2 regions of the Tumebacillus lipolyticus genome follow, and region 2 is predicted to be linked to the other one. Evidence: riboswitches for the same ligand, from Rfam matches in the RefSeq annotation. Region 2 holds a riboswitch; the other holds the start of a gene.
The links. Region 2 has a riboswitch for S-adenosylmethionine ahead of ACFSOY_RS06990 (bifunctional homocysteine S-methyltransferase/methylenetetrahydrofolate reductase). Riboswitches for the same ligand answer to the same signal wherever they lie in the genome.
Positions count from the first base shown of each region.

Region 1: another riboswitch for S-adenosylmethionine. It lies ahead of ACFSOY_RS01710 (trans-sulfuration enzyme family protein); the one in region 2 lies ahead of ACFSOY_RS06990 (bifunctional homocysteine S-methyltransferase/methylenetetrahydrofolate reductase).

Region 1 is NZ_JBHUIO010000002.1:494,293-509,180, reverse strand. Features, by position in the region: gene ACFSOY_RS01750 (substrate-binding domain-containing protein) at 1-817, shown strand, start outside; gene ACFSOY_RS01745 (2-hydroxyacid dehydrogenase) at 822-1,805, shown strand; gene pepV (dipeptidase PepV) at 1,849-3,231, shown strand; gene ACFSOY_RS01735 (adaptor protein MecA) at 3,322-3,930, shown strand; gene ACFSOY_RS01730 (DUF441 domain-containing protein) at 3,983-4,426, opposite strand; gene comA (phosphosulfolactate synthase) at 4,525-5,328, opposite strand; gene csaA (chaperone CsaA) at 5,511-5,840, shown strand; gene ACFSOY_RS01715 (MFS transporter) at 5,938-7,221, opposite strand; SAM riboswitch class I at 7,359-7,471, shown strand; gene ACFSOY_RS01710 (trans-sulfuration enzyme family protein) at 7,545-8,720, shown strand; gene ACFSOY_RS01705 (trans-sulfuration enzyme family protein) at 8,739-9,878, shown strand; gene ACFSOY_RS01700 (hypothetical protein) at 10,082-10,291, shown strand; gene ACFSOY_RS01695 (Glu/Leu/Phe/Val family dehydrogenase) at 10,478-11,749, shown strand; gene ACFSOY_RS01690 (asparaginase) at 11,809-12,786, opposite strand; gene ACFSOY_RS01685 (PrsW family glutamic-type intramembrane protease) at 12,932-13,618, shown strand; gene sleB (spore cortex-lytic enzyme) at 13,968-14,759, shown strand; gene ypeB (germination protein YpeB) at 14,778-14,888, shown strand, end outside.
Region 2 is NZ_JBHUIO010000005.1:348,893-363,780, reverse strand. Features, by position in the region: gene ACFSOY_RS07010 (nitroreductase family protein) at 1-30, shown strand, start outside; gene ACFSOY_RS07005 (GNAT family N-acetyltransferase) at 158-709, shown strand; gene ACFSOY_RS07000 (aldehyde dehydrogenase family protein) at 778-2,283, shown strand; gene ACFSOY_RS06995 (protein-tyrosine phosphatase family protein) at 2,287-2,736, shown strand; SAM riboswitch class I at 2,786-2,902, shown strand; gene ACFSOY_RS06990 (bifunctional homocysteine S-methyltransferase/methylenetetrahydrofolate reductase) at 3,024-4,922, shown strand; gene ACFSOY_RS06985 (phosphoribosyl-ATP pyrophosphohydrolase) at 5,094-5,438, shown strand; gene ACFSOY_RS06980 (hypothetical protein) at 5,470-5,730, opposite strand; gene ACFSOY_RS06975 (helix-turn-helix domain-containing protein) at 5,994-7,283, shown strand; gene ACFSOY_RS06970 (hypothetical protein) at 7,379-7,648, shown strand; gene ACFSOY_RS06965 (hypothetical protein) at 7,686-7,844, opposite strand; gene ACFSOY_RS06960 (hypothetical protein) at 8,050-8,577, shown strand; gene ACFSOY_RS06955 (helix-turn-helix domain-containing protein) at 8,881-10,209, shown strand; gene ACFSOY_RS06950 (C39 family peptidase) at 10,335-11,003, shown strand; gene ACFSOY_RS06945 (DEAD/DEAH box helicase) at 11,162-12,373, shown strand; gene ACFSOY_RS06940 (hypothetical protein) at 12,448-12,849, shown strand; gene ACFSOY_RS06935 (spore coat protein) at 13,083-13,553, shown strand; gene ACFSOY_RS06930 (spore coat protein) at 13,755-14,186, shown strand; gene ACFSOY_RS06925 (hypothetical protein) at 14,281-14,888, shown strand, end outside.

The sequences.
Region 1 (14,888 bases), on a different contig from region 2:
CGGCGTCATCCTGCCCGACGTCTCCGACCTCTTTCATGCGGAAGTGCTGCGGGGCATAGAAGATATTGCAACCATGTATCAATACCATATTATTCTCACCAACTCAGACGCGAGAGAAGAGCGCGAGATCGACCTGATCGGGACGATGTGGGAAAAGCAGGTCGATGGTCTGATCTTCATCTCGGAGCAGATCACCAAAGAGATCGTCAAGACATTTGAGCAAGCGCAGCTGCCCGTCGTGCTCTGCGCGACCGAAGATCCGGAAGGTCGCATTCCGTCCGTCTCGATCGACAATGAGTCGGCCGCTTTTGATGCAGCTCAGTTTTTCTTGAGCAAAGGAATCTCCTCGATCGCTTTTATCGGCGGTCCTACCTCGCACCGGGTGACGATGGAGCGCCGAAGCGGGTACGAGCGAGCGCTGTCTGCGGCGGGCCAGCCTTTGCAGGACACCTTGATCTTACACGCTCCCGATATGAAGTATGAAGGAGGTCTGGACACTGTCGACCGCTTTCTGCAGGCGGGGCACCGCGCCGAAGCGGTTGTCGCCGCTTCGGACGAGCTCGCACTCAGCTACTTGAATGCGATCCGCGATCGGGGTGGGAACGCGCCTGACGATGTGCTCCTGATCGGGTTTGACAATACGCGCCTGTCGAAGATGGTGCGACCCGATTTGACGACTGTCGCTCAGCCCACCTATGATCTTGGCGCCGTCTCGATGCGGCTGTTGACCAAACTGCTGAACGATGAGCCGATCGACGACTACACCGTCCGCCTGCCGCATTCGATCATCGAGCGGGCTTCGACAGACCGGGGGTGAGCAGATGAACAGGCGACCGCGCGTTCTCGTCACCCGCGCTTTGCCAGAGGCGGGTATGAAAAAGCTGTTCGAGCACTGTGAGGTCACCGTGTTCTCGGCGGAGCGTCAGCCGACGCAGGAGGAACTGCACAGGCTGCTTCCCGAGCACGACGCGCTGATCTGCACCTTGGCCGATCGAATCGACCGCGACCTGCTCGCGAGTGCGAGGCCGCAGGTGATCAGCAACTATGCGGTCGGCTTTGACAACATCGACATCGCCGCCGCGACGGAGCTGAACATCCCAGTCACCAACACGCCCGGGGTGCTCACCAACGCGACCGCAGAGATCGCTTGGGCGCTGCTGATGGCCGTCTCGCGCCGCATCGTCGAAGCGGATCGATTTGTTCGCGAGGGGCGCTGGCAGGGCTGGGAACCGCAGATGCTGCTCGGCACCGAGCTTGCGGGGAAGACGATCGGCATCGTCGGTTGCGGTCGCATCGGCCTTGCGGTGGCCAAGCGGGCGCGCGCATTTGAGCTGAACGTCTGCTACCACAATCGCCGCCAGCTTGACCAAGCGATCGAGCGCGAGCACGGGCTGACCTATGTCGAGCTGGAGCGGCTGTTAGCAACGTCCGACTTCGTCTCCTTGCACATGCCCTACACACCAGAGTCGCATCACATGTTCGGCCGCGCGGAATTTCGGAAGATGAAGCGGACAGCCTATCTGATCAACACGGCGAGGGGCTCCGTCGTGCAGGAGAGCGAGCTGGTCGAGGCGTTGCAACATGGTGAGATCGCCGGGGCAGGGCTCGACGTCTTCGAACAGGAGCCGATCGTTCATCCCGATCTGCTCGCTCTGCCAAACGTGGTGCTCGCCCCGCATCTCGGCAGCGCAACGCTTGAGACGCGGACGAAGATGGCGGAGATCGCGGTCGAAAACGCGCTTCTCGTTCTGCGCGGCGAGCATCCGCTCTCCCTGGTGAATCATCAGGTGTGGACGAAGCGCTAGACTTTTTTGAAATCATACAAAACGGAGAGAGGAGCTGCATAGGATGTTTGCAAAGTGGATTGATGAAAACAGCGAACAGATCATCGAGAAAACACAGGGGGTTTTGCGGATCAACTCGGTTGGCGGGGAGCAGACAGCACCTGACCAACCGTTTGGCCCAGGCTGTGCAGAAGCGCTCGACTATGTGTTGCAACTCGGCCGCGAGCTTGGCTTTGCGGTGAAAAATGTGGATGGATACGCGGGTCACATCGAATTTGGTGAGGGTGATGACTACATCGCCGTGCTCGGTCATCTCGATGTGGTTCCGGTAGGTTCAGGCTGGACCTATCCGCCGTTCGGTGCAGAGATCCACGACGGGAAAATATATGCGCGTGGCGCAATCGATGACAAAGGGCCGACGATGGCCGCTCTCTTCGCGATGAAAGCGATCAAGGAGTCGGGTGTCGCGCTGGGCAAAAAAGTCAGGCTGATCATGGGCTTGGACGAAGAGTCGAATTGGCGCTGTATGGATCACTATTTTCAAAAGGAGCCCTACCCGATCGGCGGGTTTACCCCAGACGCAGACTTCCCGCTGATCCACGCTGAAAAGGGTATCTACTGCTTCAACTTGAACAAGAAGCGCGCCAACCTCGAATCTGCACCTGTCGTCGTTCGTGAGCTGACAGGCGGCAACCGGGTGAACATGGTTCCAGATGGCTGCCGCGTCGTGCTTTCGGTCAAAGGGGACGCACAGGCGGTGGCAACCACCATTCAGGAGGTGGCAGCTCGCGAGGGCGTGCGTCACGAACTGCAGGTAGCAGCTGGTGAGATCACCCTGTTTGTCGAGGGGGTGTCCGTCCACTCGATGGCGCCGCACACCGGGATCAACGCGATCGTCCAAGCGGGGAAACTGCTGCGCGAACTCGATACGGCAGACCGCGAGACATGGTCGTTTCTCTCCGAAGTGGACACGGAAGGTGCGCGCATCGGCGTGCAGATGGTCTGCCATGCGACAGGCCCGCTCACGAGCAACCTCGGTCTGGCGAAAGTGGATGCTGACAGCGTGACGTTCACCTTTAACCTGCGCTTCCCTGTCGACAAGACGGATGCGGACATGTTGAAGTTGGTGGAAGACAAGGTGGGCCCAGAAGGGTTCGAAACATCAGATCCCGGCATTGCAAACATGAAACCGCACTATGTGCCGATCGAGTCGGAGATCGTGCAGACGCTGCTGAAGGTGTACGAGGAAGAGACGGGGGAGAAGGCGACGCCGCTGACCACTGGCGGTGGCACCTATGCGCGAGCGATTCCAAATGCGGTCGCTTTTGGTGCTCAATTCCCCGGACAACCGGATGTGGCGCACCAGAGGGATGAGCACTGGGAAGTGGGTCATTTGCTCTCATGCACCAAAATTTTTGCCAAAGCGATTTATGAATTGGCAAAGTGACCTCGCTTACAGAACGGGTGATCTTGTCGTTGCATAATGATAGGTAATGAACCAAGAAGCACCCTATCTCTCTGCGAAGGAGTGATGAGAATGCGCGTAGAGAGGCTCGGAGACAACAAAGTGCGAATTATGCTCACTTACGATGACCTCGACCAACGTGGTATTGACCGGGAAGAGATCTGGCAAAACGGCCGAAAGGTTCAAGAGCTGTTTTGGGATATGATGGAGCGAGCGTATCTGGAAGTCGGCTTCGAAGTGGCAGGGCCGATCGCAGTGGAAGCTTTCACCATGCCGACCGAAGGAGTCGTCGTGGTCGTCACGCAGTTGCCGGCGTTGCAACTGGAAGAGCAAGAAACGGTAGAGGAAGAGGACGATGACGCGTTGCCGACAGCAGTCGCTCCCGATCCGTTCGGCGCTTTCACCTTCGTGTTTCAAGATCTGGAGGATGTGATCTCCGCCGCGCATTCGCTGCAAGCACTGCAAGCGGTCGGGGGCACACTGTACCATTACAAGGAGCGTTACCATCTGTACTTCGAGGAAGATGAGGTCGGGGAAGAGATGTACGACATGTTTTGGTCCGTCTTGCATGAATATGGAGAGCTATCGCCTACGACAAAGGCGATGCTCGATGAATATGGGAAACGAGTGATGGATGGTGATGCTGTTCAGACGATCACCAAGCATTTTCCCCTGCACTAAGTACGTGTTAACAAAAGCTCCCCGCCGAACTGGCGGGGAGCTTTATTGGTGGTTAGCGAAAGATGTAGTTGAAGATCTTGAACAATATGGCAGCGATCGCGGCCGCCATCAGCGGACCGACCGGGATTCCTTTAAAAAAGACGATGCCGATGACAGTACCGATGACCAGCCCCATCATCAAGGCGGGGTCCATCTTCAACATATACAGCCCTTGACCGTTCAGATAGGTGGCCAACACCCCACCGATGATCGCACAAACCCCTCCGACCGTCAGGAAGGCGTTGAGCAGGTCTTTTGTCGCCATCTTGCCGTTGACCAGCGGAATCAAGACGGAGATCATCAAAAACAGCAGGCCGAGCTCCAGCCCTCGTCGCTCAAGCGTTGGAAAGAAACGCTGCAAGCTGAGCAGTTTGAGAATGAGCAAAATGCTGGCAGCTGTGGCCAGGATGCTAGCTCTGGCGACGATGCCAATGATGATAAAAACGACGAGGATCATCTCACCGACCACGTTGACCGCCCCTCACGTGCTACGACTTCAATACAGATTATATGGAGGAGGGGGACAAGGTAGACCATGAACTGCAGAACGGTGATTTACAGCGTCATGCGAAGCGTGTCGCTGCGCAACCCGATTCGGAGCGCCTCCAGCGAGATGATGTCACGCGGATTGATGTTGCCAAAATTGACGTTCGGGCCGAACAGTCGGATCAATTCCTCCTGCTGGGACTTCAGCGGCGCTTCCCAGATCAGGTGATCGAGGTGCTGAATTTGGGAGGTCAGCTTGGTGAAATCATCGTGACGAATCGATCCGTCCTCATCGAAAAAGCCAACCGCTTTGCCCGACTCTCTCCCTTCGAGGATCACCTTAAAGGCGCCCGCTTCCAGGTCGGCATCGATCAACTCCAACTGGACGTCGACGGGGAGGTACAGACCGTCCTCTTTTTTGCCCACTTCGGTGATCACCGTCAAACCTTGGCTGTTGGCGTAGCGAATCACTTGCTGCCGCAGCTCGCGAGATAGTGGAATCGTACCATCAGACACTTCGATCGTGCGAAATCCGAGCTCTTGGCATCGCGCCAAGAAAGATTTCCAACAGTTCTGCAGCACAGCAGCTTCAAGAAATGTGCCGCCCGGATAGACTTCGATCTGATGAGCTTGCAACCATCCGATCTTATCGCGAAGGACGTGTACAGGGTACAGTTTTGATGTGCCAAATCCCAGCTTGACATAGTCGATGTAAGAACCGGCTAACTCCACCAGGTCGCGAATCTCACCGAGTCCAAGTCCTGTATCGATCAACATGGTGAGCCCGCTGGACGCGCGCGGCTTGGCGGTGCGGCCAGGTAGCGGATCATGCAAGATATCATCCCATGCCCGGGCGGACGTAGAATGAAGCATACACATTCTGCCTCCTTTCCAACCCCCGATGGTCAGCATCGGAGCGTGGGCTGTTCCATCCTATGAAAAATGCGTTTCGATGGTGAAGGAGGTACAATCCTCGATTTCACAAAGGGTATTCGATGCTTTTATTTGCTTGCGGATTGTCGTATAGTTAGAGAAATCAAAACGGGGGGAAACAGATGGCGACGATCGAAGATTTTTTAAAGTTGGATATCCGTGTAGGCACGGTGATAAAAGCAGAACCATTTCCAGAAGCGCGAAAACCTGCGATCAAGCTGGAGATCGATTTTGGTGAGATCGGGATCAAATGCTCTTCGGCGCAAATTACCAAGCGATACGAACCGGAGCAGCTGATCGGCAGACAGGTGATCGCAGTCGTCAATTTTCCCGCTCGGCGCATTGCCGGTTTCAAATCTGAAGTTTTGGTGATCGGCGGTGTGCCAGAAGAGGGGGATGTGGTGCTCTTGCGGCCAGATGAACCGATTCAAAATGGTACACCGATCGCCTAGCGTGTAGAAACCCTTCAGACATTGCTCTGAAGGGTTTCTGTCTGTGTTTGAGCGGTAGGGATCGCCGAGGATCTCTGTCTGGATGCAACACTTTTGATTACGCCCGCGCTTTCATCCGCGTCAAAAGCTTTCGCTCCTGTTCGATCTTTTCATAGCGCCGCGGATCGGAACCGCCGCCCCCCTGTTCGAGCTTGAGCAGAAAGAAGGCCAGCACGACCGCAAGGGCTGCGAGCCCTGCCATGATCAGAAACATCAGCTTTGGCGTATCCATCAGCGCTCCGAAGATCGGTGGGCCAGCTGCAACTCCTAAAAAGCGCACACTGCCATACAAAGAGGTGACCGCACCGCGCTCCGCCTGTTGGACAGCGGAGGTGATCAGCGTGTTTAAGCAGGGGAGCACAAGACCGGTGCCCACGCCTGTGATCACCAGCAGCCCGAGCGACACGTATGGATTTTTAAAAAAGGCGGCCACAGCGAGCGGTGCTCCGATCAACGTCAACCCGACCAGGATCAAGATCCTCATCAGCTGAATGTTCTTCTTGATCTTCGTTCCGGTCACGTAGGAGACGGTGCACATCGCCAAGAGTGGGATCGCGAGGATCGCACCGCGCAGCAGATCGGCAACCTTGTAGGTTTCTTCGAGGAGCTGGGCGATATAAAAGAGCACACCAAACAGGATGAACAGGGCGAGCGCACCGGCAAAATAGGCGGTGAGCAACCACTTGGCCTGTTTTTGAAAGATCTTTTTTAACGAGCCTACATAGGCGCGAAACGATTGTGATCGACCTTGTTTCTTCGGCTCTTTGACCAAAAAGTAGACAAGAGCTGCCGAGAGGAGACAGATCAGCGGAAAGGCGAAAAACGCCGCATACCAGACGAGCAAAGCGAGCAGAGAGCCGAGGATTGGGGAGACCACCTTGCCGAACCCGTTGGCCGCTTCGATCAGGCCGAGCGACTTCGAACGAGCAGCGCCGCTCCAAATGTCGCCGGCGAGCGCCATCGCGATCGGCGCCGTTCCTGCCGCTCCGATCCCCTGCAGCACGCGCCCGACCATGATCACCGCGTACGGTTTGTCGATCAGCCAAGCTGCGAGGCCGGCGATGATGCCGCCCGCTCCGTAAAGGAGCAACGAGGGGACGATGACGATTTTGCGGGAGAAATGATCGGACAGAAAGCCGGCGAGAGGGATGATCACGCCTGCGGGAACGGAGAACAGGGTGACGACGAGCGAAGCTTGAAATTTGGAAATCCCGATCTCCTGCTGCATCTGTGGCAGGATGGGGATGAGCATCGAGTTGCCTAGCACCATGATCAACGGCACGGTTGCCAGCGCGAAGAGCGGCCAGAAGCGGATCGCATGTTTCGATTGGGTCGCAGTCATGGTGTCACTCCTTGAGAGTCAGATCGAATCAGCATTAGTTTGCTACCGTCTTGACCAGCTATGAGTGACAATATTATGCTTGACAACAGCAGATGCAGGCGGTATGTTTAGATCATTCAAACTAAAAAGAAAAGATTCTCTTATCAAGAGTAGGCGGAGGGACTGGCCCGATGATGCCACGGCAACCGACACGATTTTTGTGCACGGTGCCAATTCCAACAGATTGCGAGAGCGATCTGGCAGATGAGAGAAAGCGCTCTTTGTGGATTCCAAAGACCTTTCTCGACTCGGGAGAGGTCTTTTTACATTCAGGAGGAATTCGCATGCATTTGGATACCTGTTTAGCGCAAATCGGCAACAATAAGCAAGATGTGACCGGGGCGATCTCGACACCGATCTATCATTCGACGACCTATCGTCACCCGCGGCTTGGCGAGAGCACCGGATTTGATTATACGCGTACGAAAAACCCGACCCGTCAGACGCTCGAAGATGCGATCGCCACCCTGGAGTGCGGGGTGAGAGGGTTTGCCTACGGCTCGGGGATGGCGGCGATCGCAGGCGTGCTCGGGCTGTTCGGTCAGGGCGACCATCTGCTCGTCTCCCATGATCTGTACGGGGGGACCTATCGACTGCTGGAACAGATCTTACCGCGTCAAGGCATCACGACGACGTTTGTCAACACAGAAGATCTGACCGAGGTGGCAGCCGCACGGCAGGAAAATACGCGAGCGATCTTCATCGAGACCCCGACCAATCCGACGATGCGGATCACCGATCTGCGCGAGGTGATCGGATGGGCAAAAGGGTACGGGTTGATCACGATCGTGGACAACACGTTTATGACGCCCTATCTGCAGCGCCCGCTCACGCTGGGCGCCGATGTGGTGGTGCACAGTGCGACCAAATATTTGGGCGGGCACAACGATGTGCTGGCAGGTGTTGCGGTCGCGCGCGAAGAGGAGTTGGCGGAGCGAATCTACTTTTTGCAAAACTCGATCGGTGCAACGCTCGGTCCGCAGGACGCGTGGCTGCTGATGAGAGGGATGAAGACGCTCGCGCTGCGCATGGAGCGACATCAGCAAAACGCGCAAGTTCTGGCCGAGTGGCTCGATGGGCATCCTCTGGTGAAAAAAGTCTACTACCCGGGCCTTGCCGCTCATCAGGGGCGGGAGGTGCACATCTCCCAAGCGGAAGGATACGGCGGGATGCTGTCGTTCGAACTGGTATCCGAACGGCTGGTCGAACCGCTGTTGCGACATCTTGATCTGATCGCTTTCGCCGAGTCTTTGGGCGGCGTGGAGTCGCTGATCACCTACCCGGCCAGGCAGACGCATTTCGATGTGCCAGAGGAGATTCGCAACAGCTTAGGTGTGACCGATTCGCTCTTGCGACTGTCGGTCGGCATCGAGCACGATCGCGATCTGATCGAGGACCTCGCACGAGCGTTTGAAGCTTCGGAGCGCGAGATCGCAGAACAGGAAGGGGAGTTGGTCTAATTGAAGGAGAACCAAGAGCTGTCATTTGCGACCCGTCTGTTGCATACGGGCAATGAGATCGATCGAACGACAGGCGCATCAGCTGTGCCGATCTACCAAGCATCGACCTTTCATCAAGAGGATGTCGACCAGGCGCAACCGTATGAGTACGCCCGCTCAGGCAATCCGACGCGCGAGGCGCTGGAGCGGACGATCGCAACGCTCGAAGGGGGAACGCGAGGCTTTGCATTCGCCTCTGGCATGGCGGCGATCTCCACCGCGCTGCTGCTCTTTTCGGCAGGCGATCATCTGATCGCGACCGACGACATCTACGGTGGGACGTTTCGGATCTTGACGACCGTGCTCAACCGGCTGGGGATCGAGACCACCTTTGTCGATGTGACCGACCTGGAGAACATTCGGGCAGCGATCCGACCGAACACGAAAGGATTGCTCTTAGAAACGCCTTCCAACCCACTGCTGCAGATCACCGATCTGGCCGGAGCGGCGAAGCTGGCCAAGGAGCACGGGCTGCTGACGATCGTGGACAACACGTTCCAGACCCCGTATCTACAGCGTCCGCTCGATCATGGCATCGACGTGGTGGTGCACAGCGCAACCAAGTTCCTCGGCGGACATTCGGACGTCGTTGCAGGGCTTGCGGTCACGAAAGATCAAGCGCTGGGACACCGACTGAAGCAGTTGCAAAACTCGTTTGGCGCTGTGCTTGGCCCGCAGGATTGCTTCTTGCTGCAGCGGGGGATCAAAACATTAAAAGTGCGCATGGACGCTTCTTGCGATGGCGCTGAGCTTGTGGCGCGCTGGCTGGCGAACCGAGAAGAGGTGGCGAAAGTGTACTATCCCGGGCTTGCCGCGCACAAAGGGCATGGTGTGCATCTGGAGCAGTCGAGCCGCTCGGGTGCGGTGCTGTCGTTCGATCTGGGAACTGAAGAGCGGGCCAAAAGGCTGATGCGGGCGGTAAAACTTCCGCTCGTGGCAGTCTCGCTCGGCGGGGTGGAGAGCATCCTGTCCTATCCGGCAACGATGTCACACTCGGGGATGCCGAAAGAGGAGCGCCACAAGCGAGGAATCTCAGACGGTCTGCTGCGCCTATCGGTCGGCTTGGAAGATCCGGAAGACATCATCGCCGATCTGGAACAGGCGTTACAAAACGGTTAAACGATCAAAAAAAGCGCCATTTGTCCATATTGTCAAAATGATTTGATCATTCTGTGGAAATTTCAGTTGAATTGAAGTAAACTATCGATGAGGCATCCTGACATCTGCGAAGCGTAGGTTAGGATGCCTTTGCACATCGAGAGCATCCGCGGTGTAAGTTCTGGGCAAACTAATCTGCGAATCCAGCCAAAGGGGGAGAACGGATGAAGCCCTTTCATGCGATCTCGCGCAAAGATGACAGACAGGATGGAATCGCGTTTGACAATCCTGACGATGCTCCAGAACCGATTTTGCCAGAGGCGCGCGGCTATGAAGAGACGATGGTCGTTGTTGACAATCCTGACGATTTTCCGGATGAAGGGGAAAAGGTGGAACCGGAAAGCGGTTCGCCGATTGAAAAACGGAGATCGTAGGCGGAAACGAACTGTTTTTGCTAAAAAACGAACCAAAACACTCTTCTTGACCGAGTACGCGGTAGATTCGAACAGGAAAGGTGTTAGCTCACCTTTCCATGAACAGAGGTAAGGTGTATATTGATTGAAGGTTCACGAATACCTGTAAAAGTTCAAAGGTGGTCGAGTCGATTGGATACCCAGAATTTGCCGTCAAATGCTAATGCAAACGAGCCTGCTGAAAATTTGAACGTGTTGACCAGCACTCAACTTGTCATTCAAGAAGCCCTGAATAAACTGGGCTATGCGCAAGACATGTATGAGTTGCTCAAGGAGCCACTTCGCGTGCTCACCGTTCGGATTCCGGTGCGCATGGATGATGGCAGTGTCAAAGTGTTCACCGGTTACCGCGCACAGCATAATGACGCGGTCGGACCGACGAAGGGTGGCATTCGCTTCCACCCGGAGGTAACCGAAGATGAAGTGAAGGCATTGGCAATTTGGATGAGCTTGAAGTGCGGGATCGCCAACCTGCCGTATGGCGGTGGGAAAGGCGGCATCATCTGCGATCCGCGCGAGATGTCTTTCCGCGAATTGGAGCGTCTCTGCCGCGGCTATGTGCGCGCAATCTCGCAGATCGTTGGCCCGACAAAAGACATTCCGGCTCCAGACGTGTTTACCAACTCGCAGTCGATGGCATGGATGATGGACGAATACTCCCGCATCCGCGAGTTTGACGCGCCGGGCTTCATCACCGGAAAACCGTTGGTGCTAGGCGGTTCTTATGGACGTGATTCTGCAACTGCGCGGGGCGTAGCTATCGCGATTGAAGAAGCGGCCAAAGTGAAGGGGATTCAACTTAAAGGCGCACGGGTTGTCGTTCAAGGCTTCGGCAACGCGGGCGGATATTTAGCAAAATTTATGCATGATGCAGGTGCGAAAGTGGTCGGGATCTCCGATGCTTACGGCGGCTTGCACGATGAAAATGGTCTCGACATCGAATACCTGTTGGATCGTCGCGATTCTTTTGGTACGGTGACCAAACTCTACCAAAACACGATCACCAACCAACAGCTGCTCGAACTCGATTGCGACATTTTGGTTCCGGCTGCAATCGAGAACCAGATCACAGCGCGCAATGCGCACAACATCAAGGCGAGCATCGTCGTCGAGGCGGCCAACGGTCCTACGACGATCGAAGCGACCAAGATCCTGTCCGATCGCGGCGTGCTGCTCGTGCCAGACGTGGTAGCAAACGCAGGCGGTGTTATCGTTTCCTACTTCGAATGGGTGCAAAACAATCAAGGGTACTACTGGTCGGGAGAAGAGGTCGATGCTCGTCTGAAGACGATCATGTCCCGCTCTTTCAACTCCGTATACGAAACGGCCAAGCTGCGCAAGATCGATATGCGATTGGCAGCGTTTATGGTCGGTTGCCGTCGCATGGCAGAAGCATGCCAACTGCGCGGTTGGGTCTAAGCAAAATGAAAAACGTCTGCCAACATGCTTGGCAGACGTTTTTTGTCGCGAAATGAAGATTAGTCTTGGTCAAAATATTTTTTCAAATGGGGAACATCGCCCGTTTCGGCGAGCGCGGTCATCAGCTTGATCCGAGCTTTCTGGCCGTTCAGACCGTTCGAGAAAAGCACGCCGAGATCGCGGAGCTGTTTGCCACCGCCTTCGTAGCCGTACACATCTTGAACGATGCCGTTGTAACAGCGGGAGACGAGCACGATCGGAACTCCTTGTTCGATCGCCATCCGAATGCCTGGCACGACGGTTGGCGGTACGTTGCCGAGGCCGAGCGCTTCGATGACGACGCCGCGAATGCCGCCATCGAGCAGGTACTTCAGCAGGGAGTCATCCATCCCGACCGCCATCTTCAGCAATCCGACCTCGGCGACCAAACGATCGACTGGGATGTGAGCGTGAGGCTTTGGAACATGGCGAATCTGCACGGAGCGCTTGTCGAGAAAGCCGATCGGGCCGACAGCTGGCGATTGAAACGTTGCGACGTTGCTCGTGTGCGTCTTGGTAACAAATCGAGCGGCGTGGATCTCATCGTTAAAAACGACGAGCACTCCTTGGCCGACCGCATCTGCAGAAGCGGCTGTTCGCACCGCGTTCAGCAGGTTGAGCGGGCCGTCAGCGCCTAGCTCATTGGAAGAGCGCATCGCCCCCGTCACGATCACCGGCTTGCCAGGCGGTAAGATCAGATCGAGGTAATAGGCGGTTTCTTCCAGCGTGTCGGTCCCGTGTGTGAGCACGATGCCGTCGATGTTTTCATCCTGAAGTTTTTGCTTGACCTGTCTGCCCAGTTCGACCAGATGGTCGAGCGTCAGGTGCGGGCTCGGCAGGTTGGAGAATGACTCGACCAGCACGTTCGCTTGGGCGTTCAGGTTGGGAATCGCCTTCGTCAGATCGGTCGCGCTCTCCGCAGGTCGAACGCTCTGTGTCAACGGGTCTTCGAACATCGCGATCGTACCGCCAGTCATCATGATCAGAATTGTTTTCATCGTAGAGATCACACCTTTTGTCCGATAATCTTGCGCTCTACGTCATTATCCACCTGTGGGCATGCTCTGTCAAAGCAGGATTTTAAATTGGAGTCAAGAAGTACAAGGGATCATCGCATTAAGGGTACGGGGAGGGAAACGGGAAGTGGAGTTCTTGCTGCTTATCGGCTGTGCGGTCGCACCCGGTATAGCGCTGATGTCGTTTTTTTACCTTCGCGACAGCTGTGACTCCGAGCCTTTAAGCTTGGTCGGGCTGTTGTTCTTCTTGGGGATGTTGTCGACGATTCCGGTAATGTATTTTAGCGACTGGGTGAGCCAGAGCATCGAGTCTCCTTATGCTCGCGCTTTTTTTTCGGTAGCGCTGATCGAGGAGTTCGCCAAGTACATCTTGACGGTGATCTTCGCTTTGCGACTGCGAGAGTTTGACGAGGAGATCGATGGGATCGTCTACGCGGTCGCCGCGTCGCTCGGCTTTGCTACTTTGGAAAATATTATCAAGGCGCTCGTTCTCGGCTGGGAGACGGTGGCGATCCGTGCGTTTTTCACCGTGCCAGGACACGCTTTGTTCGCCGTCACGATGGGCTATTATCTGGGGAAAGCAAAGTTTGCTACGAATAAGCAGAAGCGCACCCTCTTTTTCTCCTTCGCGCTGTTCTATCCGTGGTTGTTCCACGGGACGTACGATGCACTGCTCGTGTCGGATCATCTCTATTTGATCATGCTGATCATTCCGTTCATGATCTTCTTATGGATCTACGGCCTGCGAAAAATTCGCCACGCACAGCAGCGTTCGCCCTTTGAACAGCTCGGGGGGAGCGCACCGGACGTATAAGGGATAGGCCCGCTTGTCAAGACTGTCTCTACGAGCGTTCATCAACTCGTAGGAGGAGGGGACAGTGTGTTGACAAGAGATGAGAGAGTAAAAGTGCACATTCGCTGCCGCCAGTGTGGAGAATCGTTCATCCTGCGGGGGTCGCGTGACTATCGGGGTCAGGTGGATACCGGTTTTAAGCGCTGTCTGTGCGATAACGAAGAGTCATTCGAAATCGAAACACTGGCCTGATCAAACGTCAGAAAGGGAATGCCGAATCGCGGCATTCCCTTTTTTTGGTGCTCATATCGAACCCCTTCCTTTCTCAAACTAGCGATAGGAACAATCACTTTATACTGGAGGGGGTACCATGAGTAGGAAATGGAGATGGCTTGTGGCAGCCTTTGCACTGGTGTTGACGCTGTTCTGTATAAATGGGGTGCCGATCGACTCCATCTCAAAACAGGATGGAACGGTCTTTACCACGCGCAACTTGGTAAAGGGAAGCAAAGGCACCGACGTGCGGGAGCTACAGGGGCGGTTAAAACATCTAGGCTACTACAAAGGGCGCATCGACGGTGACTTCGGCTGGGGTACATACTGGTCGGTCCGCAATTTTCAGTACAAATTTGGCATGAAAGTGGACGGTGTGGCCGGTTCGAAAACGCGGACAAAACTGACGCGAGCCACTCGTGGGTACAACCCGTGGGCAGCAGGCGGGGGAGGCGGAGGCAAATCGGGGAGCAAAAGCGCGTCAAAAGCGCCAGCAGCCGCAACAAAGAGCGCCTCGTATGGCGGGAAGAACCTGTCGGCGAACGACTTGAAGCTGTTGGCAAACGCGGTGTATGGCGAATCGCGCGGTGAACCGTATGTCGGTCAGGTAGCGGTCGCAGCGGTCATCCTCAACCGCTTGGACAATCCGAACTTCCCCAACTCGGTGCCGGGCATCATCTTTCAACCTGGCGCGTTTACAGCGGTGGCAGATGGGCAGATCTGGATGACTCCGAACGAAAGCGCGAAAAAAGCGGTGCAAGATGCATTGAAAGGTTGGGATCCATCATCATCGGCGATCTACTACTTCAATCCGGTGACCGCAACCTCGAAGTGGATCTGGTCGCGCCCGCAGATCAAACGGATTGGCAAACATATCTTTTGCAGATAGAAAGGAGGGAGCAAGCGTATGTTTAGCCGAATCACCTCTGTCGTGCTCCTCGTCGCCCTTGTGGTCGCAGGTTTTTGGGGGTATCGCGAACATAAGGAAAAACAGGCGTTGCTGCTCAAGACGGAAAAC
Region 2 (14,888 bases):
GATCTCGTGATCAAAGAGCGTTTCGAATAAGATCGAAAGTTGAGATCATAAGATCGATTGTTGAGATCGACATCATGATCAAAAGCGGTCCTTTCTGCTTGGCAGAGAGGGCCGCTTTTCGTTATACTGTTCAGAAAACATCAGGGAGCGAGAGCAGATGGAAGTTATGAAAACGGCAGTGCTCAAAGATGGACGACAGCTGACGATCCGCGATGCGCGAGCGGCAGATGCGGCAGCGGTGATCGAGTATGTCAAGCGAGTGGCGGGGGAAAGCGATAATTTGACGTTTGGCGCAGAGGAGTTCAAGGTGACGCCGGAGCAGGAAGTCGAGATCATCGAGCAACACTTTGCGGCGGACAACATGGTCTTTCTGATCGGGTTGATCGACGGTGAGGTCGCAGCGATGCTCAATTTCCAAGGCGGCACCAAACGGCGCACGCGCCACAGCGGGGAGTTTGGCATCTCCGTCCGCGAGAGCTTCTGGGGGCAAGGCGTTGCGACGGCGATGCTCCAGGCTCTGCTCGGCTGGGCGAAGGGGACGGGCGTCGTTCGCAAGATCAACCTGCGCGTTCGCACCGACAACCAAAGCGCCATCCACGTCTACAAAAAGCTCGGATTCACCGAAGTCGGTCGGATCAGCCGCGAGTTTCTGATCGACGGCGTTTTTTACGACACCTATTTGCTGGAGATCGAGATCGACGAGGCATAGAGCACACGCCTTGCACATAGGGTGGGAAGGGGACATTCTCTTCCCAATCCTTGCGAGGAGGCGTTTTGATGGAAACGACCGCTTTCAAGCTCAACCCGCGCACCACAGATTTTGTCAAATCGAAAACGATCAAAAAGCTGTTTATCGGGGGGCAGTTTGTCGAGTCGGCAAGCGGCAAAACCTTTCCGACCTACAACCCGGCAAACGGAGAGATTCTTGCGTACGTATCAGAAGGGGAGCAAGAGGATATCAACCGAGCGGTCGCCGCAGCTCGCGATGCGTTCGAAGCGGGCCCGTGGTCGCGCATGCAGCCACAGGAGCGAGCGCGCTTGATCTATACGCTCGCCGATCTGATCGAGCGCGACGCAGACGTGTTTGCGGAGATCGAAACGCTCGATAACGGCAAGCCGATTCGAGAGGCGAAGCATGTGGATGTGCCGCTGACCGTCGAGCACTTCCGCTACTATGCGGGCTGGGCGACCAAGATCACCGGCGACGTCGTCGCGGTCAACGTGCCGAACATGCACAACTATGTGCGCCGCGAGCCGATCGGCGTCGTCGGACAGATCATCCCGTGGAACTTCCCGCTGCTGATGGCAGCTTGGAAGCTGGGGGCAGCGCTTGCGACCGGGTGTACGGTCGTCTTAAAGCCGGCAGAGCAAACGCCGCTCTCCGCTCTTTATCTGGCCAAGTTGATTCAAGAGGCGGGCTTTCCGCCGGGCGTCGTCAACATCGTGTCCGGCTTTGGCGAGACGGCAGGCAAGGCGCTGGCAACCCATCCGGATGTTGACAAGGTAGCGTTTACCGGCTCGACAGAAGTTGGCAAGCTGATCATGAATTATGCGGCAGACAATCTGAAGCGCGTTTCGCTCGAACTTGGCGGCAAGAGCCCGAACATCGTCTTCCCTGACGCCGATTTCTCCCGCGCGGTGCCAGGTGCGATGCAGGCGATCTTCTTCAACCAGGGTCAAGTCTGCTCGGCAGGTTCTCGCCTGTATATCCACAAGAGCGTCTATGACAACGCGCTATCCGACATGGTCGCCTATGCGGGGAAAAAGGTGCGCCAGGGCATCGGCCTCGATCCGAAGACGACGATGGGGCCGTTGGTGACCGAAGAGCAGATGAACCGCGTCACCGGATATATCGAAAAAGGTCTGGAGCAGGGAGCAAAAGTTGCGATCGGCGGGTCGCGGGCAGATGGGGAGTTGGCAGACGGCTATTTTGTGCGTCCGACCGTCTTCTACGATGTGCAAGATGAGATGACGATCGCGCAGGAGGAGATCTTCGGCCCGGTGGTGGCAGCCATGCCGTTCGATGATATCGAGGACGTGATCAAGCGCGCCAACCTGACCGCCTACGGTCTGGCGGCAGGCGTGTGGACGGAGAGCATGGCAACCGCCTTCCAGGTGGCGCACAAGCTGAGAGCAGGATCGGTGTGGATCAACTGCTACAACATGTTCGACGCGGCCTCTCCGTTCGGCGGCTACAAGCAATCGGGCATCGGGCGGGAGATGGGCGAATACGCGCTGGAAAACTACACGCAGATCAAGAGCATCTGGCTGAACTACAACTAGGCGATGGAGTACGACGAGATCATTCCAGGCCGACTGTACGCAGGCAAGCAGATCGATGCGGCCGGCTGGAAAGCTCTCCAGAAGCTCGGCGTAAGCTCGATCGTCAATCTGCGGACAGAGCCGGATCGAGTGCCTGCCGATTATCGGTGGCCGCTGCACGAGCATTGGTTTCGGTTGAGCGACACGAGCAGACCGCAGCTACAGCAGTTGGTGCAGATGGTGGATGCGGCGATCCACGATCTAAACGAGGGCAGGGTGCTCTATGTGCATGATGTGGCGGGGAGAAACCGGCTCGGCTTTTTTCTGACGGCGCTCCTGATGCGCATCGATCGGCTGCCGTGGCACTCTGCGCTGAAGCGAGCGCGGGAACTGCGCCCCGTGCTCGCGCCGCGCAGCCAATTTCGCGATCTGCTCGCCGAGTACCAGCGCTATCTGCAGATTCCAAACGGTTGACAGCGCGCGAGTCTGGTGATATCCTATCAACAATTCAATAGCATGTAAGCTCTTATCCAGAGAGGTGGAGGGACTGGCCCTTTGAAGCCTCGGCAACCGGTAGCTTTTTCAGCGATTAGGTGCCAATTCCAGCAAGACCGCAACGTCGCGGCTTGGCAGATAAGAGAGGTTCGCAGGTCCCATATGCGCATTCAACGCCTCTTCTTTTGCCAAAGGAGAGGCGTTTTCTATTTGCTGCCAGTCTTTATCTCGTTATCACGTTACTATGAACATGAATGAGTGGAAAGGTGGGACTACAAGTGAATCGGGTGGACGTTTTTCGACAGCGGTTGGGCACTGATGTATTGATCGGGGATGGTGCGATGGCGACCTGGCTGTACCAGCAGGGGAACGCGGTCGGCTCTTCAACGGAGGAGCTCTGTCTCAAAAATCCGGAGTGGGTGCGCGAAGCACACATCTCCTATCTGCGGGCGGGCGCGCAGGTGATCGAGACCAACTCGTATGCGGCAAACCGCGAGGGGCTCTCTCGCTACGGTTTGGAGAGCAAGACCACGCGGATCAACCGCGCCGCTGTGCGGATTGCCCGCGAGGCGGTCGAGGCGTCAGAGGCGGACGCATTCGTGCTCGGCAGCATCGGTTCGATCACAGCTGCCAAGGTGATGACGACGCAGGTCGAGGAGTTTCGCGACATCTTCGAGGAGCAGGCGGTCGCTCTGTTGCACGAAGGGGTCGACGGGCTGATCTTGGAGACATTTTTCGACCTGGAAGAGCTGTTGTTAGCGCTCGATGTGGTCGGGCCGCTCGTCAGAGCGTCCAGGGTGCCGATCATCGCTCAATGCTCGCTGCTCGACGTGGAGCGCACGCGAGATGGGTACCTGCTGAGCGACGCGTTTCACAAACTGAAGGAGGCGGGTGCCGATCTGGTCGGCTTGAACTGCCGATTCGGCCCTGCCGAGATCTTGCGCGCGCTCGAACGGGCGATCGTGCCGGCAGATGTCGGCATCTCCGCCTTCCCGAACGCGGGGCGCCCGGCGATCGTCGACGGAGAGTTCAGCTACAAGCCGAACTATCAATATTTTGGCGAGAGCGCCGTCCGCCTCTGGGAGCAGGGCGTGTCGTTGATCGGCGGGTGTTGTGGCACCACTCCTGAGCACATTCAAGCGATCTCAGGCGCCGTGGGCGGATTGAAGCGGCTGCCGAGAACCAATCCGGAGAGCGGGCCGCAGGTGGAAGTGTTCGAGCGAGAAGTGGTGCGCTTCCAACAGGGAGAGCAGCACTCGGTCGTCGATCTGGTGGCGAAGCGCCACACGGTGATCGTCGAGTTCGACTCCCCGCGCGAGCTCGAAGTGGATCATTATGTCGAGGGGTCGCTCGCCCTGTACAAAGCGGGTGCGGACGCGATCACAATCGCCGACAATTCGCTGGCCAACACGCGGATGAGCAACATGGCGCTCGGTTCGATCATCAAGCGGGAGCTCGGCATCGAGCCGATCGTGCACGTCGCCTGTCGCGACCGCAACCTGATCGGTCAGCAGTCGCACTTGATGGGCCTGCATGCGCTCGGGATGAACCAGATCCTGGTGATCACAGGAGACCCGGCGCGAGTCGGCGATCTGCCGGGGGCGAGCACCGTCTTCGATCTGTCCTCCTTCGATCTGATCCGCATGGTCAAGCAGTTGAACCAGGGCGTCGCCTTCTCCGGGCGACCGATGAAAAGTCAAGCCCGCTTTATCTGCGGGGCGGCGTTCAACCCGCACGTGCGCCATCTCGATGCGGCGGTTGCCCGCTTGGAGCGCAAAGTGGAGGCGGGTGCTGATTACATCATGACGCAGCCGGTGTACGATGTGGAGACGATGCTTGCGATCAAAGAGGCGACGAAGCACCTCAAAGTGCCGCTGTTTATCGGGGTGATGCCGCTCACCTCTTCGCGCAATGCGGAGTTTTTGCACAACGAGGTGCCAGGGATCAAGATCTCGCAGAGGTCACGCGAGCGGATCAAGCGATTTGAAGGTGCGGCTGCGCGGGCGGAAGGTGTCGAGATGTGCAAGGAGCTGTTGGAAGAGACGGTCAAACATTTTAACGGCATCTACCTGATCACCCCGTTCAACTACTATGAGATGACGGTCGAACTGACCAAATATGTGCGCGAGATCACCCAGAACGGACAGCTGGCGAGCGCGTTTTGATCATTGGAGCGAAAACCATCTGCTGCGGCGGATGGTTTTCTTGTTGTTCTCGACTTCGAGCAGGCTCGATCGAGGAAGCGAACTGCTGTAGAATCTGCGCCTGACCGTCGAAACAGGCTTTTTGATATACTGAACCTAGTGACGCAACAGCAGGCGAAAGGAGCGCACAACATGCCGACTTACAAAAAACTTGTCCGCGATCGCATTCTGGAGATCATCGAGAAAAACGGACATGCCTATACATACTCGATCCTTGATGAAGCGGCGTACCAGCGTGAACTCCGCAGCAAGCTCCAAGAGGAACTGCAAGAGTATCTCGACGCCGAGACGGACAAAGACAGCGTGGAAGAGCTTGCCGATCTGATCGAGGTCATCTATGCGCTGGCAAAGATTCATGGCGCTTCTGCCGAAGCGTTGGAAGCGGTGCGCAAGCAGAAGTCGGAAGCGCGTGGCGGATTTGAAAAGCGAATTTTTTTAGATCAAGTAGATGAGGAGACATCAAGAAAACCGGGCTGAGCGCAGCCCGGTTTTGTCATGTGGAGGAAGTCTATTTTTTCTCGTGGTTTTCTGGTGGGCACTCGACGAGAGCGATCGATTCTCGCGCTCTCAACTGCAGCGTGAGCAGCGCTTCGGCCTCCTGCTGAGCGGCGAGCTTATCGTCGATCTCCTCCTGTGTTAGATAGGCGGGGACCATCCGCTTTTCCTCTTCCTCAATCAGGCGACGAAACTCTGGAGAAAGAGAAGATCTGTCAGTCGGTAACCCTTCAATTTTGACTCGCACATACTCTCTGCCAGCGATGCGCTCCACAGTTGAAATCCCTCCTCTCGATTGGACAGCTGAAAGCTCCAATCGATCGTGATACAGAAGCATACCTTTTCACAGAACAAGAATTGGCAGTTATTATACCAGCTTTTTAGTCATTTGCAAGATTTCATTATTAATCAGAACTTTAGTTGAGTATGTTAATCCTTGTGTCAAGGCAAACAAGTTATCTATACTCAATTTGCAAAGGGTCTACCAGATATTTCTACAAGACACCAGAAAACGGATGGGATAGGAGTGACCTTCACATGTACACACTTGGTCAAAAGATCAAACAGACGCGCCTTCAACAGCGAATGACGCAAATCGACCTGGCGAAACATCTTTGCACTCCCAGCATGATCTCACAAATCGAATCGGACCGGGCTCGACCTTCCTATAAAATCCTCAATGGCATCGCCGACCGGCTGGGAGTACCGCTTGAGCATCTCCTGTCTAACGTCGATCTGAACGATGATTTTGTCTGCACCTATAAAATGGCGAAAGCGATGGTGGCAGCCAAGGCGTACTCGACAGCCATCCCGCTGTTAGAACAGCTGCTGAACAGCGCACAAGCACAGGTTGCCGAAGTGGACATCCTGTTCGAATTGGCCGAATGTTACATCCACGTCGAGCGGCAGGAAGAGGCGGACAGCCTGCTCAGCGATCTGCTCGAAACTGCCTTTCTGCGCCAAGACGAGCGGATGATCGCTCGCGTCTACAAAAGTCTCGGGCAGCTTGAGTTCGTCCGCAAACGATATCAGCTCGCCGCCTTTCATCTGCACAAAGCGAACGCAGAGGTGGAAAAGATGGAGGAGCGCGATTCCTATCTCCAAGCGAGCATTCTGGCAGAGCTCGGGGACGCATATGCCAAATCGGGGCAATTGGCCGAAGCGCTCGACTACTACCGCCGCTCGTCTTCGCTCTTCAACAAAAAGGACGATCTGGAGGAGATGGGCAACCTCTATCTCAACCTTGGCGTTTCCTACCACAAGCTGAACGATCTTGAAAAAGCGGCCGAATACTCGGAGCGGGCGATTCATATCTTCCAGTGTCTCGACAACATCGTGATGACGGTGAAGCTTCAGGTGAACTGTGCGGTGCTCTACGGGCAGACAGACAGAGAGGCGGATGCGGTCGCCATGCTGCGAAAAGCGATCGACAACCTGCTCAACCTGGGGAGACGGGAGGAGGCGGGCATGGCGACCGTCGAGCTCGCCACCTTGCTGTTGCAGCAGGGCGAACTTGCCGCCGCTGACGAATCGTGCGACCAAGCGCGCGCATTGCTTCCCGAGCTGCATCTCTACCAAGCGCGCGTCCATCGTCTGTACGGTCGCATCGCCGTCCAAAAGGGACAGCGCGAAGAGGCGATCCGTCGCCTGCAAAAGTCGGCCGATCGCTTGAAGCATACGGACGAGCTGGGGGAGTGGGGCGACACGATGCACGAGCTTGCTGAGCTGTACAAGCGCGAAGGTGATCTGCGAACGGCTGTCAGCATCATGCAGGAGATTCGCGGCTACACGAACGAGGCGATGCTGAAGCGGGGGATCGCCCTGTAGATCAAACGGTTCGAGGGTGATGGCGAACGATCTGACAGCCGTCTATCATCCTTCTCTCCTTTCTTGCATAGATTGTAGCAAGAGGGGGGAGGAAGATGAGCCAACTCAATCCGACCGGATATCACTTGATGATCGCAGCCGGACGGTATGGTCTCCCGCTTCAGCCGAGCGCCTCGCTGTTCTCGAAGCAACGAATGCCGAAGCAGGAGCGTATGATCAAGCAGGTGAAGAAGATCAGCGCATCGACCCCTCCGCGCCGCCCCCATGTTCCGCGGGAAGAGTGGGAGCAATACGCGCAGTTGCGCCAACAGATTCGTGCGCTGCAAAGCTCGTATGCAGAGCGAAAAACCGGACAGCCGAAGTAGGCTCGTCCGGTTTTTCTTTTCGCAGCGAGGCGGTCTGCTAGCGCTCAAGCTGATAGAGCTTCCCATTTTTCGTTGTCCCGAACTTGTCGCCCGTAAACCCTCGCTTGCGCAGTTTCTTTTGCAAAAAGATCATGCAGGCCGCATGGCTGACGATCAGCACTTCTTCGTCACCCTGTGCGAGAATGCGATCGAGCACCCCGCCGAGCCTTTGTTCAATGATCGATGACGAGCTGGAATGAATGACTTTGTGAAAGATCGCATCTTCTGACAAACGATCATGCAGTTAAATTGCAGATTGCTGCATCGAGCTGTATACTGGGGATATTAGAATATTTTAACTATTATCACCTGAACAAATTTTCAAGATTGAATTGAGTCAAGCGGGCAAGGGGGAATCGGAGATGAAGCGCAGCGGTTGGTCGCTCGCAGCAGTTGGACTGATTGGAATGTCTGTCATGCTCACAGCATGTTCTGACACGGCCGATCCAATGCCGATCACTGCACCGGCAAATCAAGAGAGCAAGCTGTGGGAGGCAAAGTTCGAAAAGATCGTGCAAGGCGTGACCGTCAAGCGGAAGGAAGCGTTTGAGACGTCGTTTATCGAGCTTGACGAGCGCTTTCAGGGAGTAGAGTATCAGTTCGATCTCCAAGTGCCCTATGAGGTCACCGATCCAGAGACGCTTTCGAGGATCGAAGTGGAGGTCGTGTTCAACGAGAAATTGCAGGAAGCGACCGGGATTCGCGGTGCTCGCGTGCCGCTGCAACAGCAGAGTGCGGAAGACACGCATTCGAAAACTTTCACCGTTCGCGTGCCGACCAGATATCAGGCGAACGTGGACGAGTCGGAGCTGGACATGCTGATTCAGAATCAGGATGAGGTGCAGATCGAGCTGTATGTGGATGGGAAGAAGGTCAAGGACCTGGTGTAGCAGAGGTTTCGATGCTCACAGCACAGGCTTTTTAGCGAATGGCAGTCCCGGAGCGGGGGCTGCCGTTTCTCGTTGCAGATCGATCGGGGCAGGGGTGTGGGGTAGCTCGCCAGATATCAGCAGAAGCGGGCTCGCAGCGTCCCTCATACCATCGATTCACATTTTTGATCTGATAACTATATTTCTCTGCATGTAAAGATATTCATTCATATCCATTCGTTTACATTAGCGAGGGACATGCAACTGTTTTCACATTTTGTTATAATTATGACAATATGGACAGGCGGAGCAGGGGTGAGAACGATGTCTCTGGAAATGGACGCAGATCAGCGAAACCGCATCATCGGGGAAAATCTGCGCAAGTACAGATTGCTCAAAGGGCTGACTCAAGATGAATTGGCAGAGGGAATTTGCAGTGTGAGCCAATTGAGCAAGGTGGAGAATGGAAAGACCTACATCAAACGCACCCTCCTCAGACTGATGGCAGAACGCCTCGGGGTGACCGTTGAGCGAATTGAAATGCTAGACGCTTTACAAGAAGAGTTATCCGAACGGCTGCAGCTCGCCAAGGACGCCGACACGGCGAACAATCTGGAGAAGTCGTTTCAATATCTGCAAGAAGTGTTGACCCAGAGCGAGGAACAAGGCTATCACAACCTGTACCTCGAAGCATCGCTGTTGGAGTGCAAACTGCTGAACAGAAGGCGGGAGCACCAGCGCGTGATCGACAAGATCCAAGCGATGATCGATCAGCATCTGGTGGCAGATCCCACGCTCAAGCTGCTGTTGCTGTACGAGCTTGGACATGCGCACGAGCAGATGGGCAACATGGTGGCCGCCTACGACTACTATTGTCGGGCGGATGAAGAGTTTGCCTACGTGGAAGGAAGGGACGAATTTCGGTTGAACGTGCTGTTCAACCTGGTCAGCTGCCACATCACGATGCAAAACTACCGCAGCGCGCTGCGCTATGCGGAGAAGGCAGAGCAGTTGGCCAGCGCCTATTCGCGGCATCTCTTCCGGCTGCGCGTCTCCTACATGAAGGCAACCCCGCTGCAAAAGCTGGGCGAGTCTGCCAAAGCGGAGAAGATCTATCTCTCCTGTCTGCGCGAAGCGCAGGAGAACTCGTTTCTGCTCGATGTCGGGCTGATCAACAACAACATCGGCAATCTGTACTGGGAGCGAGGGGAGCACAGCCAGGCGCTCGCACATTATCAGCGGGCCCAACAGGTGTTTGAGCTGCTGAACGAGGAGCTGTACGCCTGTGAACCGCTGCTTCATCTGGCGGAGATCTCCCAAGTGGAAGGGGATGTGGATAAGGCGCTCGAACTCTGCCAGCGCGTGCTGCAGATCACAGAGCAGATCGGGACGAACGCCTACCGAGAAAGAGGTCAGGCCAAGCACCTGATGGCTCGCATCAAAGCGGATCAGGGTCGATTTGATGAATATGTCTCCCAACTCGATGAAGTGCTGTCGATCTACGAGCAGCATCAGCTGATGCGCGAAGCGTATGAGGTAGCGGTCGAATTGGGCGACAAACTATATGAGCAAGAGGACGGGCGCGCTGTGGAGCTATACCGCAAGGCGGTCGAGTTTAACAAGCGGAGCCAACAGATCGGCATGCGGCGGTAAGCGCACAACCTGCTTCGCCGAGGGCGATCTGCCGACCAGTTCCTATAGGGAACTGGTTTTTTTCGTGGGAAAAAGAATGGTGCATCCGCTCTTGAGGCAATGTAAGAATAAGGAGGAGATGGCAGATGTGGCGTGCATTGCTGGTGGCCGGCGTGTTGCTGATGTCGCCGGTTCCTTGGCCCGCTTGGCCGAAGATAGCCGATCAGGTGCTGTTGGAAGCGCCGATCGAGCGTCAGCGACCTGAGCTTGACAACGGCTGTGAGGTGGTCAGCCTCTCGATGCTGTTGCGACATGCGGGCAAGCCGGTCGGTCGACTCAAGCTCGCAGAGGAGGTCGCCAAAGATCGAACGGAGCTGCGGATGGATGCGCAGGGGCGCATTTTGTACTGGGGCGATCCACACCGCGGCTTCGTCGGAGATATCACCGGGCTGCGCAAAGGATATGGCGTCTATCATCGACCCCTGTTCGAACTGCTCGATCGCCATCTGCCAGGGCGGGCGAGAGATCTGACGGGGGGCGACTTCGAGCGAGTGTTGCAGAGCGTGACGGCAGGTCGCCCGGTCGTGGTGTGGACGACGAGCATGTTCGATCAGACCAAGCAGTGGGTGACGTGGAACAGCCCGTCCGGTCCGATCTATGCGACATTTCACGAACATGCGGTGCTTTTGGTCGGCTACACGGCGCACACGGTGACGGTGAACGATCCGCTCGATGGCAAGCGCAAGACGGTCGATCGCACCCGCTTCTATCGCTCTTGGGAGATGATGGGCAGACAGGCTGTCACCTACGAGTGAGCCGATCGTCCCGTCGGTGCGAAGACGGCGGGAAAAGCGAAGCGGATCGGCAGAACATGCGGAAGATCTTTTCTGCAGGCACGGGAGCAACCCGTGTCTTTTTGTTTGGTAGGATTTCGGGTATGATAGCGAAGAGTGACGAGAAAGGAGATGAGAGGATGACATCATCTTTTCATACATATAATCTACCCGACTATCAACTACAGGCGTTGGCAAAAGCGGGCATCGCCGCACCGACGCCGATACAAGAACAGGCGATTCCGCTGATTGCGGCCGGCCGCGATGTGGTGGGGAAATCCCGGACGGGCACAGGCAAAACGCTCGCCTACCTGCTGCCGCAGCTGCAGAGGATCGACGTGACCAAGCGCGCCTTACAGGTGCTGATCTTAGCGCCGACGCGCGAGTTGACCATGCAGATCGAAGGGGCGATCAAAGAGTACACGGCGGGCAGTGAAATTCGAGCGCTCGCCTTGGTCGGCGGGGCGAACATCGACCGGCAGATCGAACGGTTGAAGGAGAAGCCGCACATCGTCGTTGGCACGCCAGGGCGAGTGAAGGATATTCTCGGACGCAAGAAGATGAAGATGCATGAGGTCAGATCGATCACGATCGACGAGGTCGATCAGATGCTGGAACTCGGCTTTTTGCAGGATGTGGAGGCGGTGCTGAAAAGCGCGATGCGCGACCGCCAGCTGCTGTTCTTCTCGGCGACGATGTCAGAAGAGGCGAAAAAGATTGCCAAGCTGTGGATGCGCGACCCCGCCTTTTTGGAGACAGAGGCGGGCGCGATGATCGGACAGATTCAGCACGTCTGGTTCTCGACAGGCAAGGAGGACAAACCGGACACGCTGCGCCGCCTGGTGAGGGCGTACGACGTCAACCGCGCGATGGTGTTTGTCAACGAGACGAAAGGGCTCTGGTGGCTGGTGCAGGAGCTGCGCAAGCTCGGGCTGTCTGCAGAGGGACTGCACGGAGAAGCGGCTAAAATTCAGCGGGAACAGGCGATGAGCGGCTTTCGCGACGGCAAGTACCAACTGCTCGTCACCACCGATGTGGCGGCGAGGGGACTGGATGTTGAAGGCGTGACCCATGTTTTCCACTATGATCCGGCGATCGATCCGGAGCATTACCTGCACCGCGCAGGGCGCACCGGACGGGGGACGCAGTCTGGCGTGTCGGTGTCGATCGTCACACCGGATGAAAAGTTTTTGATCAAGAAATTTGAAAAGTCGCTGGCCTTGCGCATCTTCTCCAAAGGTCTGGAGCAGGGCAAGATCGTTTCGCGCCGCCCGGGCACAGCTCCCAAGCCTGCCGCGCGCACCGCGCCCAAAAAGGGAAAGAGCAAGCAGGCGAAGGGGAAAAAGCGGTAATTAGGCGAACGATTTACGCTCCGTTTGGCAAATCTCGCATACGTTGTTAGTAAATGCGGTGAGGAGGTTTGCAGATGAGCGATTCGGATCAAAAGAAACTGCAACCAGCAGAAGCGCCCAAAGAGATGGGAATCCTTTCGAAAGGGATGAGCGAACTGCTCGTCTCCGATGTTTTGCTCAAGCATGGGATCACACAGGATCAACGGCGCAAGCTGACGGCGGAGCAGAAGCAGGAGATCATGGATCTGGTGAAGGACCTGCAGCGTCAGGTCGATCAGTTTGTGAACAAAGGCAACGTCGAGCATAGTGTGCCGTCGCAGGCGGAGCTTGCCCCGCATCAGCAGGAAGTGCAGCAATCGAATCGGATCGCCGCACCTAATGCAAAGTCTGCACCAGCGCCAACTTTACAAAATGAAAAGTCGATCGCTCCCAAGCGCAAGCGCCGCATGGTGCTGCGCAAAAAAAGCGATCTGTGAGCAACGATCAAAGCCGTGATGGATACCCATCGCGGCTTTTAAATTGGGCGAATGAATGAGGGTGTATGTCCATACACAAATGACCTTCTGCACATAGTGTATAGCAAAAAGGAGGGTTCACATTGAAACCGAAAGCACGCAAACGTTCCGGGGTCACCTCGTTTCCCCAAAAGGGGATCAAGCGCTGGGTTGACGATCAGGTCGAAAGCTACTCGGCTGAAGAAGAGATCAGCATGAACGGCGAGCAGGGCGAAGCTCGATGGTCGGCACTCGACCTTGAGATGGAGCATGTCGGCGGCCGTGGTCGCGGTCGTGAATTTGTCCTTGAGGATGAGGTCGTCGAGCAAGAGGCGGACCAGATCTCCGAGACCGACCAGTTTTCTGGCGAATCGATCCACATCAAGGACTCCTGCGATGTTTGGGTCACCTCGACAGATACGCAAGCGTCGATCAATATGCAGGCGGCGCTGCAGATGGCGATCGCGCTCGTGCTGTCGATCAGCATCGCGGACGGCGAAAGAGCGGAATCGGTCTCGCAAGAACTGCTTCAACGCGTGCAGGTCAAACAGGAGAACCGCCAGCGGCTGATCATCTTCAACTCGCGTGAGGTCAGAGTCGCCACGAGCGACACGGACACCTCTGTCAATATGCAAGTGCTGATGCAGGTCCTGCTGGCGCTGGTTGCAAAGATCGATGTGCTGTAAGGAGGATTCGTAGCCGCCCCTGTCTTTGCACAGGGGTCTTTCCATTCCCAGCTGTCAAGGTAGGTCAAACGCATAAAAATTGTGCGTTTGCCGTAGTGCGTCTGTCCATACCAAACGAAACGACCTCCCATAGTATGTAAGCAAACGGCGGTTGCCGTTCTGATGCGAGAAACAAACCTTATCGGAAGGAGGAAGTTTATAGTGGGGAATTGGTCTGCACTGGATAGTGGTTCGAGACATCCGCAGTGCTTTGGGGAAGAAGAGACGGTCGAGCAAGAAGCAGCTCAGATCTCAAGAACATTACAACGATCAGATGAGGTCATCATCATCAAGGATTCCTGCGGTGTTGATGTCAGGACGACCGACACGAAAGCGGCTGTCAATCTGCAAACCGCGCTGCAGATGGCGATCGCCGTCGTGCTGAGCCTGACGATCGCCGACGGCAATCGGGCGGAGGTGGTCTCGCAAGAGCTGTTGCAACGCGTACAGGTCAGACAGGTCAACAAGCAGCGCACCGTGATCGAGAACTCTCGCAACGTTCATGTCCGCACCACCGATACAGACGTGGCTGTCAACATTCAGATGTTGGTGCAAGTGCTGCTGGCGCTGGTGGCCAAGATCGAAGTTCTGTAAAAAGTTCACATCCGACCAAACTGCCCGAAAAGGGCAGTTTTTTTTGTGGAAATGGAGTAGAATCGTAGAGTGATAGAAGAAGGAGGGACTCCTTTTGCACGGTGCTTTGCAAAATTTCCATGACCGGATGAAAAACATAGCGGAGTTCTATCCGCTGTTTCGATTGCGCGAGCTGCGCAAATATCAAGAATATGACCTGTTGGCCTTAGGGGTAGGCGTGATGCTCCTGATCTTAGAGCACATGCTGATCGGCAGGCTGGAGTCTGACCATCAGGATGTGGCGCGCTTTTTGCGCGAGGTGATCGCCAAGTCTTATCACAAGCAGATGACCGAGGAGGAGAGCAGGGAGCTGGCGAGCTACCTGCTTTCCAATCTGCGCAACGATGGACGGCCTTTCGAGTTTGCCTACCGCAACTTGGAGGCGGGGACGGAGGACAAGCATTCGTTTCACCTGATCGAAAACGGGACGTACCATGTGGCGAGCGGACAGATCCGCTTTAAGCTGTCAGACGCTGGGCTCGACCTGCTGTTTAAGACGCGCGAGATGTACAAAGAACTGCGAATCACGATCTCGCAGATCCTCTTGCGCCAACAGATCGAAAAGGGCGTGTTCGAAGATGCGATTCGCACGGTGAGCTCGCTCGGCCTCGATGTGCGCCAGCTTCGGGAGGAGCTTTCGCGGATGAAGATGGCGATCAAGCG